3 regions of the Wukongibacter baidiensis genome follow, and region 2 is predicted to be linked to each of the others. Evidence: riboswitches for the same ligand, from Rfam matches in the RefSeq annotation. Region 2 holds a riboswitch; each other region holds the start of a gene.
The links. Region 2 has a riboswitch for cobalamin ahead of R9X47_RS06600 (FecCD family ABC transporter permease). Riboswitches for the same ligand answer to the same signal wherever they lie in the genome.

Region 1: another riboswitch for cobalamin. It lies ahead of cobT (nicotinate-nucleotide--dimethylbenzimidazole phosphoribosyltransferase); the one in region 2 lies ahead of R9X47_RS06600 (FecCD family ABC transporter permease).
Region 3: another riboswitch for cobalamin. It lies ahead of R9X47_RS05390 (cobyrinate a,c-diamide synthase); the one in region 2 lies ahead of R9X47_RS06600 (FecCD family ABC transporter permease).

The regions. Positions count from the first base shown of each region.
Region 1 is NZ_CP138202.1:4,367,098-4,371,986, reverse strand. It holds gene R9X47_RS19690 (nucleobase:cation symporter-2 family protein) at 1-561, opposite strand, end outside; gene cobT (nicotinate-nucleotide--dimethylbenzimidazole phosphoribosyltransferase) at 1,030-2,079, opposite strand; cobalamin riboswitch at 2,184-2,395, opposite strand; gene R9X47_RS19680 (3-oxoacid CoA-transferase subunit B) at 2,472-3,131, opposite strand; gene R9X47_RS19675 (CoA transferase subunit A) at 3,134-3,787, opposite strand; gene R9X47_RS19670 (DUF3870 domain-containing protein) at 4,015-4,347, opposite strand; gene gdhA (NADP-specific glutamate dehydrogenase) at 4,799-4,889, opposite strand, start outside.
Region 2 is NZ_CP138202.1:1,405,218-1,410,106, reverse strand. It holds gene R9X47_RS06610 (HPr family phosphocarrier protein) at 18-281, shown strand; gene ptsP (phosphoenolpyruvate--protein phosphotransferase) at 299-2,002, shown strand; cobalamin riboswitch at 2,187-2,368, shown strand; gene R9X47_RS06600 (FecCD family ABC transporter permease) at 2,512-3,576, shown strand; gene R9X47_RS06595 (ABC transporter ATP-binding protein) at 3,599-4,354, shown strand; gene R9X47_RS06590 (sirohydrochlorin cobaltochelatase) at 4,374-4,889, shown strand, end outside.
Region 3 is NZ_CP138202.1:1,126,536-1,131,424, reverse strand. It holds gene R9X47_RS05415 (hypothetical protein) at 1-130, shown strand, start outside; gene R9X47_RS05410 (YbjQ family protein) at 111-425, shown strand; gene cobU (bifunctional adenosylcobinamide kinase/adenosylcobinamide-phosphate guanylyltransferase) at 655-1,251, shown strand; gene cobS (adenosylcobinamide-GDP ribazoletransferase) at 1,285-2,016, shown strand; gene cobC (alpha-ribazole phosphatase) at 2,064-2,654, shown strand; cobalamin riboswitch at 2,772-2,956, shown strand; gene R9X47_RS05390 (cobyrinate a,c-diamide synthase) at 3,101-4,504, shown strand; gene R9X47_RS05385 (cobyric acid synthase) at 4,512-4,889, shown strand, end outside.

The DNA.
Region 1 (4,889 bases), 3.0 Mb from region 2:
TACAACCATAACCGATACCGATACAGCAACATTAGTTAAACTACCATAGTCAGGAGCTCCGTATCCACCGGCTGCCCAGTCTATTGATACAGGAAGCAAAGTAAGGCCTATTAGCATTACAACTGTACCTGTAACTATTGGAGGAAAAAATCTCCTCAGTGGTTTAATGAAACGACTAAGAATAATTTCTACAAATGAACCTAATATCGTTGCTCCAAATATTCCTGGTAGACCCATTGTTGATCCAACAGCTATAGAAGGTCCAACAAAGGTAAAGTCAGTTCCCATTACGCAAGCAACTCTTGCTCCTACTTTTCCAATACCCTTAGCTTGGATAAATGTAGCAATTCCTGCAGCAAATAACGCTGCACTAACAAGAAAGGCCAAATCATTTATCGGCAAGCCTAATACCCCACCTACCACTAAAGGTACCGCAACTATACCTCCAAAAGCCGCCATGATATGTTGAAATGCCAAAAGAATACTAATCTGAATAGGTGGTTTGTCATCAATCTTATAAATAATTTCCGAGCTAGATTTAATCTTTCTGCTATCTTCCATTTTCTTTCCCCCTATTGTTTGAGATTATTTTGTAAAGAAAATCCAATCAAAGGCAAAACTCATTAACTCTGATTATCAAGTTTAAACTATTTCATCCACCACCTTTTTTTAGTTTTAATATTTTTATAAAAATCAAACTATTCATTGTTTTCTATATTTTTATTTTTTTCCCTTTATGGTTATTTCATAAATAACCTTACAGCCAAATGGACATTGTTAATACAATGACAATGTTTTCTTATTTTTTTCTGTCTATAACCTCATTTTTATCTATATAAATTGTTTTATTGTCTTGCATATATGTAAATATTATACAAAGATTTTTTTAAGGAAATTGTCCCTCCCTCTAATCATTGTATGTTTTTTATAATTTGTTAAATATATACAATTTATCAAAAAAAGAGTTACTATAAATGTAACACTTTTTATAGCAACTCGATAAAATTGAACTATAACCACTGATTATTATCAATTTCTTATTATTCCTGCCTCTTCAAAGGTAATCATTTCCCTATTCATATAGACAGCAGACTCAATTATGTTAAATGTCAGAACAGCCCCAGTACCTTCTCCTAATCTCATACCCATATTTAACATTGGCTCTAGCCCTAGAAGTTCTGAAGCTTTAGCTGCACCCTTTTCCATAGAGACATGGGAAGCAAACAAGTAGTTTTTTACCTTTGGCTCTATGGTGCAAGCAATCAATGCAGCTGCTGTGGCTATAAAGCCATCCACCACCACAGGCACTCTATTACCAGCTCCCGCAAGCATAACCCCGGCCATAGCACCGATTTCAAATCCACCTACCTTGGATAAAACATCTATTCCATCCTTCATATCCGGTTTATTAGTTTCAATAGCCTTTTTGATTACATTTGCCTTATGAACTAGTCTTTCTACCGGCAATCCCGCTCCCCTTCCAGCAATCTCATGGGGATCATACCCTCCTAAAACCGATACTATAGCAGCACTCGGAGTAGTATTTCCTATCCCCATTTCTCCAGTAGTAAGAAGATTCCTACCTTTTTTTATCTCATCATCGGCTATTTCAATACCGACTTCCAAGGCTTTTATCGCATCCTCCCTTGTCATGGCAGGTCCCTTGGCCATATTATCAGTTCCATATTTTATTTTCCTATTAATAACCCTCGGTTCATTTAGATCTGATGCCACACCGACATCAACAGTAATTACATCTGCTTTAGCTTGCTTAGCCAAGGCGCATACTCCCGTTATGCCTTTAGGAAAGTTACAAGCTTGAACTGCTGTAAGTATTTGAGGATCAGGCGCCACCCCCTCTTCATACACGCCATGATCGCCTGCCATAACTATTACGGCTTTATTATCCACCTTTGGGAATAACTCTCCAGTAATCCCCGATAACCTCACAACTATTTCTTCTAATTTCCCAAGACTTCCCTTAGGTTTTATTAGATTATCAACTCTAGTTCTAGATCTTTCCATAGTTTCATCATCAAGTGGACCAATTTTCTCCAAAGTTTGTCTCAATAGTTCCATTTTATAATCCTCCCTTATCTCCACACTCATCCTTTATTAGCAAAAAATAAAAAGTCCATAGTTTGCTTACATAGTAAACAAACCATGAACTTTACCGTCATTCATGTATCATCAAATTATAGGCAGGTCTCCTGGCTTTGGATCGATACCCTTAAACGCCTTCCCGTCTTAAGTATAAAACAGTGGCATCATGTCTAAAGGCTCCCCATTACAGTGGTGGGTCCGCTGAAGATTTTAACTTCATTCCCTATTCTCCTTAATTCTTTCATTATTTCAAATAAAATAGAAGTAAGGCACCTAAATTTCTTTACATTTTCCATATTCACTTATATCTTAATTACTTTAATTTTATATGAAACCAGAAACTTCTGCAACAGTCTTCTTAGAATTTTCTACAAATTCATTTTCTTTAAATCCTGGGGGATTATTAACTCTGCTTCAGTCACAGCCTGAATCTCTTCAACTGTAAACTCAGAATTTATTTCTTTTAATACTAAGCCTTTATCAGTTACCTCCATCACTCCCATTTCAGTAACTATTAAATTAACCTGTCCCTTTGCAGTCAGAGGAAGGGTACATTTCTCTAATATTTTGGCATTTCCCTTTGCCGTATGGGTCATTGCAACTATAACATTTTTTGCTCCTACAACTAGATCCATAGCGCCACCCATACCTGGCACCATTTTCCCTGGAATCATCCAGTTGGCTAAGTTTCCTTCTCCATCTACCTGTAATGCCCCAAGCACCGTCGCATCAACATGACCACCTCTGATTATACCAAAGGAAGCTGCGCTATCGAAAAAGGCTGCTCCTGCTACCGTAGTGACAGGCATACCTCCAGCATTTACAAGGTTTTCAATTTCATTCCCTTCTGCCGGAGCCGGGCCCATGCCTAGAAATCCATTTTCAGATTGAAGTATTACCTCTACACCATCGGGAATATAGTTAGCTACCATTGTTGGTAAACCAATCCCTAAGTTAACAACATCTCCGTCATTAAGCTCCTTTGCTACTCTCTTAGCTATAATCTCTTTCATTTTAGCCTTATCCATATCTACTTACTCCCTTCTATGATAACGTCAACAAATATTCCCGGTGTCATAACATCGTTTGCGTTTATTTCTCCAACTTCGACGATTTCATCTGCTTCAACTATTACAAGGTCTGCTGCCGTTGCCATTAATGGGTTAAAGTTTCTTGCCGCTAAATCATAATAGATATTACCCTTCTTATCCACCTTAGCACCCTGTATAAGTGCAATATCAGCTCTAAGTGGCAGTTCTAATATATATTCTTTACCTTCTATTTCTAGTTTTTTCTTACCTTCTTCTACTATAGTTCCAATGCCTGTAGGTGTTAGGAAGCCTCCTAATCCTGCTCCGCCACTTCTTATTTGCTCCGCTAAGGTTCCTTGAGGAGTTAATATAACTTCTAATTCTCCTTCATTCATCTGTCTACCAGTTTCTGCATTTGTTCCTATGTGCGAAGCTATTACTTTCTTCGCCATTTTGTTAGATATAAGCCTTCCTATCCCAAAGTCTGGTCTAGCAGTGTCAGTACAAATAATAGTTAAGTCTTTAATTCCCTTTTCAATCATCTTGTCAACTATACTATGAGGAGTCCCTACTCCCATGAACCCGGCTATCATAACTGTCATACCATCCTTAATAAAAGAAATAGCCTCGTTTACATCTTGTATTTTATTCATATCCAATATCACCTCTTCTTTTTATATAAAACCCACTTATTAACCCAGATTATTCATGAAAAATTCAAAACTCTGCTACGTCCTTTTGATTCTAAGACCTCCATCAAATTCTCGACGTACCGTCTGGGTATGCCTTCGAACTTGATGAAAGTCTTAGAATTCAAAATTACTTGCACACTTTCAAACTTTTCATGAATAATCCGGGTTATAAATCTACATTTCAATTTCTATATACTTTTTTTCCATTCTAAATATCTGTTATAAGTATCTTTCAAGATCACACAAATAGCCTTCTGTGCATAACCATGATACTTCAATTTTACCTTCTCAATTAATGGCGTTATCCCTTCACTATGAACATCATGACCTATGATTATTTCCTTTAAGAATATTTTTGCCTCTTCCGTAAGTAAAGTGCAGCTGGTATCCACTATTACTCCCTTCTCAACGTCAATAAATAGGCCAAAACCCACTACTCCGTGAAGATTTGCTGCCGGAGTATTAGCTGGTAATTTAGCATATGAGATAAAATAAACTACATTTTCATCATATTTCTCCATTTTACCATCACCTCCTTTAAACATCTAAAAATCATATCTCTGAATAGTTTCCTTAGGCCTAAATCATTAGAAAAACAAAAAAATCCAATACTAATATGAATTGTTTTAAAATCATTCATATCGTACTGGATTTTATTCACTAAGTAATGCTGTAGGTCAACACTACGGCAAATAAAGCAGTCTCAATCAACTTATTATTTGATTTTCTTAATCTCAATATTGTTTTATAAAAATCTCCATATATTAGTTAAATTATAACCTAGCCATAATACCTTTTCAAGATTTTTTTCTATTTTCAGTCAATAGAAAGATATGCCACTTAAGATATCTAAAGTCAGCTTTGTTTATCTATAGTTCTACACGTCAAAAAGCTTGCGTAGGTTAAGCTTTATAAAAGGAGAAGAGGGCCCCAATTATAGGACCCTCCAGATGTATTGTCTTAAATTAAATTTTAGTAATCTCCTTGAGCATGCATTGCATCAGCAACTTTTAAGAAACCAGCTATATTAGCACCAGCAACTAGATTATATCCAAATCCATAT
Region 2 (4,889 bases):
AATAAGGAGGAAGTGAAATGGAAAGGGTAATCAAAATATCAAATGAAAGTGGTTTGCACGCAAGACCAGCTGCGATCTTCGTCAAAACAGCATCACAGTTTAATTCAGGGATTAATATTGAATTTAATGGCTCATCATTAAATGCAAAATCTATAATGAACATATTGAGCTTAGGGCTTAAAAAAGGTGATGAAATAAAAATCATAGTTAACGGTACAGATGAAGAAGAAGCTATTGAAACTCTAGTTAAGCTTATTGAATCAAAGTTTGGCGAAGCATAAAAAAAGGGGGAGTTACAGTGAATGGTACAGGCGCATCTCCAGGAATAGCATTGGGTAAGGTTCTAATAATACAAAATGAAGAATTAGTTGTTGAAAAAAAACAGGTAGAAAGTGTAGCAAATGAGAAAAATAGATTTTCTAAAGCTATTGAAAAATCAAAAATAGAATTATCAAAGATTAGAGACAAAGCTATGAAAGAATTCGGATCAGAAAAGGCTGCTATATTTGATGCACATTTACTGGTTCTAGAAGATCCAGAACTAATTTCAAACACCATAAATAAGATTGAAGCTGAAGGACTAAATGCAGAATACAGCTTTAAAGAAATAATAAATCAATTTGTAACTATTTTCGAATCTATGGATAACGATTATATGAGAGAAAGAGCTGCAGACATTAGAGATGTATCCGACAGAGTGCTTAGAAATCTACTAGGTATTAATGTAATAGACCTATCGGTTTTAGATGAAGAGGTTATATTAGTCTCAAATGACCTAACTCCATCAGAAACAGCAACTATGGATAAAGAAAAAGTATTAGGTTTTCTTACAAACATTGGGGGGAGAACATCCCATACTGCTATAATGGCTAGATCCCTGGAAATACCTGCTATTGTTGGGCTAAAGAATATCACCGAGATTCTAAAGAATGGAGATTTTGTAGTCTTCAACGGTGAAATGGGTGAAGTTTTAATTAATCCTGAGGAGAAAGATATTAATTATTATAGGGATTTAAAAGAGAAATATGAAGAAGAAAAGAAAGAATTAGAATCATTAAAGGGACAAGCCAGCATAACGATGGACGGAAGAGAAGTAGAACTAGCTGGAAATATCGGAACTCCAAAGGATGTAAAGGGACTTTTAAGAAATGACGCTGAGGGAGTAGGCCTGTACAGAACAGAGTTTATATATATGGATAGAGACTCTCTACCGACTGAAGAAGAACAGTTTAATGCATATAAAGAAGTTCTAGAGTCGATTAATCCGAAACCAGCGGTAATAAGAACCTTAGATATAGGTGGAGATAAGGAACTTTCATATTTGAAATTTGATGAAGAGATGAATCCATTCTTAGGATATAGAGCTATAAGACTTTGCTTAGACAGACAAGATATATTTAAGACGCAATTAAGAGCATTACTGAGAGCCAGCATATACGGAAACCTAAAGATTATGTTCCCTATGATTTCGAGTTTAGAAGAGCTGTTGGAAGCGAAGAAAGTACTTGAAGGAGTAAAAAAAGATTTAACTAAAGAGGAAATAGACTTTTCCTCAGATATAGAAGTAGGAATGATGATTGAAGTTCCTTCTGCTGCGATTGCCAGTGATATTTTGGCAAAACATGTAGACTTCTTTAGTATTGGAACTAATGATCTGATTCAGTATACTACAGCAGTAGATAGAATGAATGAAAAGATTCACCACCTATATAATCCATTTAATCCAGCTGTTTTAAGGCTTATAAAGATGGTAATAGATAATGGGCATAAAGAAGGTATTTGGGTTGGAATGTGTGGAGAAATGGCAGGAGATAAAAGAATGATACCTATACTTCTTGGACTAGGGTTGGATGAATTCAGCATGAGCCCAATATCAATACTTCCGGCAAGGAAGTTAATTAAATCATTAAAATATGAAGAAGTGAAGCCGTTTGCAAATAAAGTAATGAGTTTAGATAGTGCTAAAGAGATTGAAGCGTTTATAAAAGAAACCTTTGCGTAACTCATATTAATACACTACGGGGCTGAACTTTTGAGATTTATTTATGAGACAGCCCCATTTTCATAAGTCGAAAATTTCGATAATAAATATTATGTAGTTTATATATCTTTAAATTTAAAATATTCTATTGTCTATATATGTTAATTGTGTTACAATGAAATCGGATAAGATATAGTCAATTTAATAAGTGTAATTATACATGGGTGCCTTGCTAAGCAAGGGTAAAAGGGAAGTTTGGTGAAAAACCAACGCAGCCCCCGCTACTGTAAATACTACTAATAAATCATTAGGCCACTATAATAATAGGAAGGCGATTTATTGGGATGACGTATGAGCCAGGAAACCTGCCTGTGTAATAGAGTAATTAATGCTTCGGGTGGGGAGTTATTGATGTATGTGTTCAACTAGTACATTATTAAAATCTAGCCGATAGGCTAGGTTTTTTATTGTTTTTGATTAGAAATTAGCCTTAAAAAGATGCAGAAAAGCTATTTAATCTAGGAGGTTATATGGACCAAGCTAGCTCAATTTTAATAAATCAGGTTAAACTTAAGAGAAGAAAATATATAAGTATAGGAATATTACTTTTCTTAACATTAATATCAATAGCCCTTATATCAATAAGCATTGGAAAGGCACATATTTCTATAAAAGATATTATAAACATAATAGCAGGAAAGCTTACAGCTAATCAGTCCTTATATAGTCATATAAAGCCATATAAGGTAGCCATTGTTTGGGATATAAGATTACCAAGGATACTAATAGGAGTAATAGTTGGAACGGGACTTGCAGTTGCTGGTACAGTGTTTCAATCATTACTAATGAATCCTTTAGCTGATCCATACACTATTGGAGTGTCGACGGGGGCTGCCTTCGGTGCGTCCCTTATCATATATATAAATCTTTTTATATCAAGTATTCAGATTCCTATAAGCCCCTTTGCTTTTTTAGGAGCATTTATAACACTATTATTAGTTCTAAAGATAGCTAATAGAGGTGGAATTATAAATTCCAGCAACTTAATTATAGCTGGTATCATCGTAAGTTCTATACTTTCAGCAGGAATTAGTTTTTTAAAAAATGCTGCTGGTGAACAAGTTTCAGCTATTATATTCTGGTTGATGGGAAGTCTTGCATCTAGAACTTGGAGCCATGTTCTAATTTCGTATCCAATTATATTGATAGCTATTATAGTATGTACTTATTATTCAGATGACTTAAACTTACTTTGTCTAGGTGAAAAGGATGCAAGAGGACTTGGTGTAGATATTGATAAGATGAGAAAGATATTTTTGATAATGGGAGCAATGATCACGGCTGTATGTGTATCAGTAAGTGGTATTATTGGCTTTATAGGATTAATTATCCCACACTTACTAAGATTTTCAGTTACCTCCGATAATAGAGCTCTTATTCCATTATCAGGACTACTTGGGGGCGTTATACTAGTCTCCGCAGATAATATATCAAGAATAATGTTTCAGACTGAGATTCCAGTTGGAGTGTTAACAACCCTGTTAGGTGGACCGTTTTTCATTTACATCTTTATAAAGAAAAACAAGATAATATAATTCATAAATAAAGGTGGACTATATGTTTAAAGTAGAAAGTGTATATTTTAGCTATGGTAATAAGAAAATACTGCAGGATATAAATTTTGGAATAAAAGAAGGGACATTTCTATCCATAATAGGCCAAAATGGATCAGGAAAAACTACCTTGATAAACTTGCTAAATGGAATGAATACAGATTATTCTGGCAGTGTTAAATACTTAGATAGAGATTTATCCAGCTACAAAGTAACTGAAAGATCTAAGAATTTTTCAATTATAAGTCAAAAGAATGGGATAGATTTTCCCTTTACATGTATGGAAGTCGTAATGATGGGTAGAAATCCATATAAAAATAGATTGAACTCCTTAAGCGAAAAGGATTTAGAGTTAGTTATTGATGTTATGAAGAAAACAAATACCTTAAAGTTTGCAAACTCATTGGTTACTGAAATCAGTGGAGGAGAGTTTCAAAGAATTATTTTGGCCAGGGCTTTAGCTCAAAATCCTAGGGTACTTTTTTTAGATGAAGCATTTTCCGCCATGGATATATCCTACAAAATCAACGCAATAAAACTTATTAAAAGACTTGTTAAAGAAGAAGGCTTAACCGTTGTTTCCATCATGCATGACATAAATATAGCCTATAATTTTAGCGATGAAGTATGTGCCTTGAAACTAGGCAGATTGCACGGGTTTGGCAAACCTGACGAATTCATCACTGAGGAATTTATCTACGATGTTTTTAACATTGAGGTAGAAAAGGTTGATAAAAAAGGCTTTTTTGTTAAGGTATAAAAAATTAGGAGGAACTTAAATGAAAAAAACTATGGCTTTACTTTTATGTGCTATACTAGTAATTGGTTCTCTCGTTGGATGTGCTGCTAAAACTGAAGCTTCACCAACGACAAATACTAAAGAACAAGAAAATAAAGAAGCAGGTGATAAGAAAGTGGAAAAGGACCCAAATAAAAAAGCAATTGTTGTTGTTAGCTTCGGAACAAGCTATGCTGACACAAGAAAGGTTACCATTGAAGCTTGTGAAGAGAAGATTACTAAGGCTTTTCCAGAATACGATGTTAGAAGAGCATTTACTTCACAAATAATTATAAATAAGCTAAAGGAAAGAGATAATATCCTAGTGGATAATCCAACAGAAGCTTTAACAAAACTAAAAAATGAAGGATTTTCTGAGGTATATATTCAGCCCTTACATGTTATAAACGGTTCTGAATATGATGATATAGTTGCAGAAGCCAGTGAATTTGAAGACGCATTTGATAAGCTAGTACTTGGTAGGCCTCTACTAACTAGTGTAGAAGATTATAGAAAG
Region 3 (4,889 bases), 280 kb from region 2:
TTCTTCTATACCGATGCCAATAAAAATTGCTTTTTTAGCAATTATAATCGGTGTGGTTATAATAATCATAAATTTAATATTTACAAGAAGAAAGGAAAGGATGGATGAAGATGATTCTAGTAAATACTAATGAGGTACCAGGAAAGGAAATTGTTGAAGTGTTTGGATTAGTTAAAGGGAGCACTATTCAGTCAAAGCATATTGGCAAGGATATATTAGCAGGGTTAAAAACAATAGTTGGTGGAGAAATCAATGAATACACAAAAATGCTGGATCAAGCTAGGCAAATAGCAATTAAAAGAATGGTAGATGATGCTGAGAGCAAGGGAGCAAACGCTATAGTTAATATAAGATTTGCAACGTCGGCTATTATGCAGGGTGCTGCCGAACTATTAGCTTATGGTACGGCAGTGAAAATTAAATAAAAACTCAAGGGCATAGAACCCCTTCGTTTTGGTCGGATTTCTCTCCAGGAAATGACCTCAATAATCTTTGAAATTATGAATAATCTGATATAATAAAAATGTCCTTAATAAAGGGCATTTATTTTTGAGGTCAATTTTTGAAGAAAAGTTTAACTAAAATGAAGGGGTTAGATGTTTCAGAGTTTTTTAGGAGTATGAAGGTTATCTAGCTATATATGGAGGAATGGTTATGACATACTATAAAGATTGTGAATTAAAGGAATATAATTCAAGGATAATACTAGTTACTGGTGGGGCAAGAAGTGGGAAAAGTTCCTTTGCTGAAAAACTAGTGGCTGACATAGGAGAAGAAATTGCATACATAGCAACAGCTATTCCCTTTGATGAAGGAATGAAGGATAGAATAAAAAAACACAGAGAGTCTAGGCCTGGTGAGTGGACAACATATGAAATCTACAAGGATGTATATAGATCAATTGGTGAGATATCAGAAAACCATGACACTATACTATTAGACTGTGTAACAATCTTAGTTACTAATCTAATGTTTGAAAATACTGAAATTAACTGGGATGAGATCGCTAGAGATAAAATTGATGAAATAGAAGACAGTATAAAGGAACAAGTGGAGCTGTTAATGAAAGAAATAAGAGAAAAGAAAATGAAATGTGTTTTAGTTACAAATGAATTAGGTATGGGCATAGTTCCTGAAAATAGGCTATCTAGAATCTTTAGAGATATAGCAGGTAGAATTAATCAACTTGTAGCTGCTAATGCCGATGAAGTTTACTTTGCAGTTTCCGGAATACCAATGAAGATTAAGTAGGATGAATATGACGATACAGAGGAGAATTTAAGGATGAAAAGATTTGTACTTATGCTTCAATTTTTAACTAGGATACCAATAAACATTAATCTAGAGGTTGATGAAGAGGATTTTTTTGAGGGAATTATCTATTTTCCCCTTGTAGGACTTATAATTGGAATGTTTGTGGTTTCTTCTTATTATTTAGGATTTAAGCTATCAGGTAGGTTGTTAGGGGCTGTATTTGCCGTAGTAACAGAAATATTTATTACCGGTGGATTGCATCTCGATGGACTAGCAGATAGCTTTGATGGAATATACAGTAATAGGCCAAAGGATCAGATTCTCGAAATAATGAAGGACAGTAGATTAGGAACTAATGGGGCTCTAGCTCTATTTGTACTACTACTATTAAAGGTAGTATTGATAAATGATCTAACAATACCAAATGCCTATCCTATTCTACTTTTAATGCCTGTATTTTCAAGGCTGAATGTAGTATTTGCATCAAGAATATCGACGTACGCAAGAAAGCAAGGAATGGGAAACCTGTTTATTGGAAGAGTTAAGACTAGACAGCTTATAACAGCTATAATAATTGCAGTTATACCGTCCTTGGTATTTATTAGAATAATTCCTGCTATAGGTATGTTGATGATATTTGCCTTGTGGTACGTAAGGCATATAAGTAATAAAATTGATGGAATGACTGGAGACACTTTAGGCGCACTATGTGAATTATCGGAACTAGTCTTTCTTCTAGGAGCAGTTACGTTGATTAGATAATCCTGGGTGTATTAAAGAGGATTAAAAGATAGGGGGACGTTGATAAAATGCTTGATATAACTTTTGTGAGACACGGAGAATCTGATATGAACAAAAAAGGTGTTTATTGCGGATGGTCAAATTCACTGTTAACTAAAAAAGGTTTAGTGCAAGCTGAAGAAGTAAGAAAAAAACTGGCTGATGAAGAATTTGATATTATTATTAGCAGTGACTTAGATAGATGCTTGATGACTGCGGAAATTATCAACAGATCTCATGGGAAAGAGATTGTTAAAGAAACGGCCCTTAAGGAATTAAACTTTGGTGATTGGGAAGGCTGCAATTACGAAGATATATGCACGAACTATCCTAAGGAAACCAAGTTATGGCAGAATGATTATGTTAACTTTAAAATACCAAATGGTGAGAGTTTATTAGAAATGCATGATAGGGTAAATAAAAGGTTTGACGAGATCATTAGTAAGTTTAGTGAAGGAAAGATACTTATCGTAAGTCATTCCGGTGCCATTAGAAGCATTTTAGCACAGCAAATTTGTGGTGGTGTCGAAGGTGTTTGGAAATTCAAAATAGATAATTGCGGAATAACAAGACTTCAAATTTCACATGATTTTCCAATAATCATAGGAATTAACCAATAAAAGTGTTTCAGATAGCTTTTTTCATAAGTCACTATTAAAATGCTATAGCTATAATATTGAAATTTGTTGTATAATCTATTGTGAACCTAGAACTATTTTGATAAAATAGTTCTAGAAGTTAATATTGATTTAATAGGTGTTGTAATTACTTAAAAGAGAAGACGGTGCAAATCCGTCACAGCCCCCGCTACTGTGTGTGAGGATGAAACCAGAAATAAACCACTTAAGCGTTGTGCTTAGGGAAGGGTCTGGGAGTAAATTGATTCACGAGTCAGGAGAACTGCCTATTAATAGCTACGTAAATTGCCTTCGGTGGGAAGGAAAGTATGCATATTTATGAACCATATGTGTATATATTCTGTCCTGGCCTATTAAAGGTCAGGATTTTTTCGTTTTAATGTATAGGAAAATTGAAATACAATCTTCTAAGGAAGTGGGTGGAATAGATGAAGTTATCAAGATTTGTCATAGCTGGAACACAAAGTGGTGTAGGGAAAACCACTGTCACAACGGGTTTAATGAGGGCATTGACCTTAAGAGGGCTCAACATACAGCCTTTCAAAGTAGGACCTGATTATATTGATCCAGCCTTTCACAGTTTTGTAACTGGAAATAAATCGAGAAACCTAGACAGCTGGATGCTTAGTGAAGAAACCATAAAGGAATTGTTTACAAAAAACGCTCTAGGGAAAGGCCTATCGGTTATAGAAGGGGTAATGGGTCTATACGATGGTTTTGGGATAGAAAAGGATATGGGAAGTACAGCCCACCTAGCTAAAATATTAAAAGCCCCAGTTATTTTGGTGATCGACGGAAGAGGAATGTCCTCCAGTGCCGCAGCACAGGTTTTAGGTTATAAAATGTATGATACTGAGCTTGAATTAAAGGGTATCATAGTAAATAATGTTTCGGGAGAAAAACATTACGAAATAATTAGAAAAGTAATAGAAAGAGATACGGGAATTAAATGTTTAGGATTTTTAAAGAAAAATGCAAATATAAAATTAGAAAGTAGGCATTTAGGATTAGTTCCTAGCGTTGAGATAGATGGTCTTGAAAAAAGGCTTGATGAGCTTGCTCAGATGGTAGAGGAAACAATAGACATCGAAGGAATTTTACAATTGGCTGATGAAGCCGAATCTCTAGATGGAAAATATGATAGTGATATCAACAGAGAAAAGGTTGTAAATATTGGAGTGGCTTTAGATAAGGCCTTTAACTTCTACTATCAGGATAATCTTGATCTGCTTGAAGAACTCGGTGCCAACTTAATATATTTCAGCCCGTTAAAGGACAAGGAACTTCCAGATAATATACATGGCTTGTATTTAGGAGGAGGCTTTCCAGAGGTTTTCCCAAAGGAGCTTGAAGATAATAGTGAAATGAGAAATGATATCTTAAATAAATCCCTTAAGGGAATGCCTATATACGCCGAGTGTGGGGGACTAATGTATTTGACAAAGAGCATTGAAAATTTCGAGGGAGACAAATTCCAAATGGTTGGAGTCTTTGATAGAGAGTCAAGAATGACAAAAAGGTTGCAACGATTTGGATATGTTAATGTAAATATAAATAAGCCGTGTGCTATTTCAGAAGGAAATGATGTAGTAAAGGCCCATGAGTTCCATAGATCGACTTTAGATGAAGTAGAGGAAGAAAACTGCGTATACAAAGTAGATAAGATAAGGGAAAAGAAGCTTCAAAAAACATGGGAGTGTGGACTTGTAAAGAATAACACCCTAGGGGCATATGCCCATATTCATTTTTATGCTAATAAGGCATTGGCAAAAAACTTTATTAACAATTGTCTAATATTCAAAGAAAAGGGCGGTGCTGAAGGTGAAAAGTAAATCAATAATGATGCAGGGAACAGCTTCATCCGTAGGAAAGAGTATATTGACAACTGCATTTTGTAGAATATTCAAAGAAGATGGTTATAAGGTGGCCCCATTTAAATCTCAAAACATGGCCCTCAATTCCTTTATAACTGAAAAAGGTCTAGAAATGGGACGTGCGCAGGTAGTTCAAGCAGAAGCTAGTGGGATAAAGCCATCTGTACTGATGAATCCTATACTACTTAAGCCAACTACCGATAAAAAATGTCAGGTTATTTTAAATGGTAAAGTTTATGATAATCTTTCTGCCATGGAGTATCATAATTTTAAACCTAAATTGAAAGATCTTGTAAAAGAGACATATGAAAAGCTTTCATTACAGAATGATATTGTTGTTTTA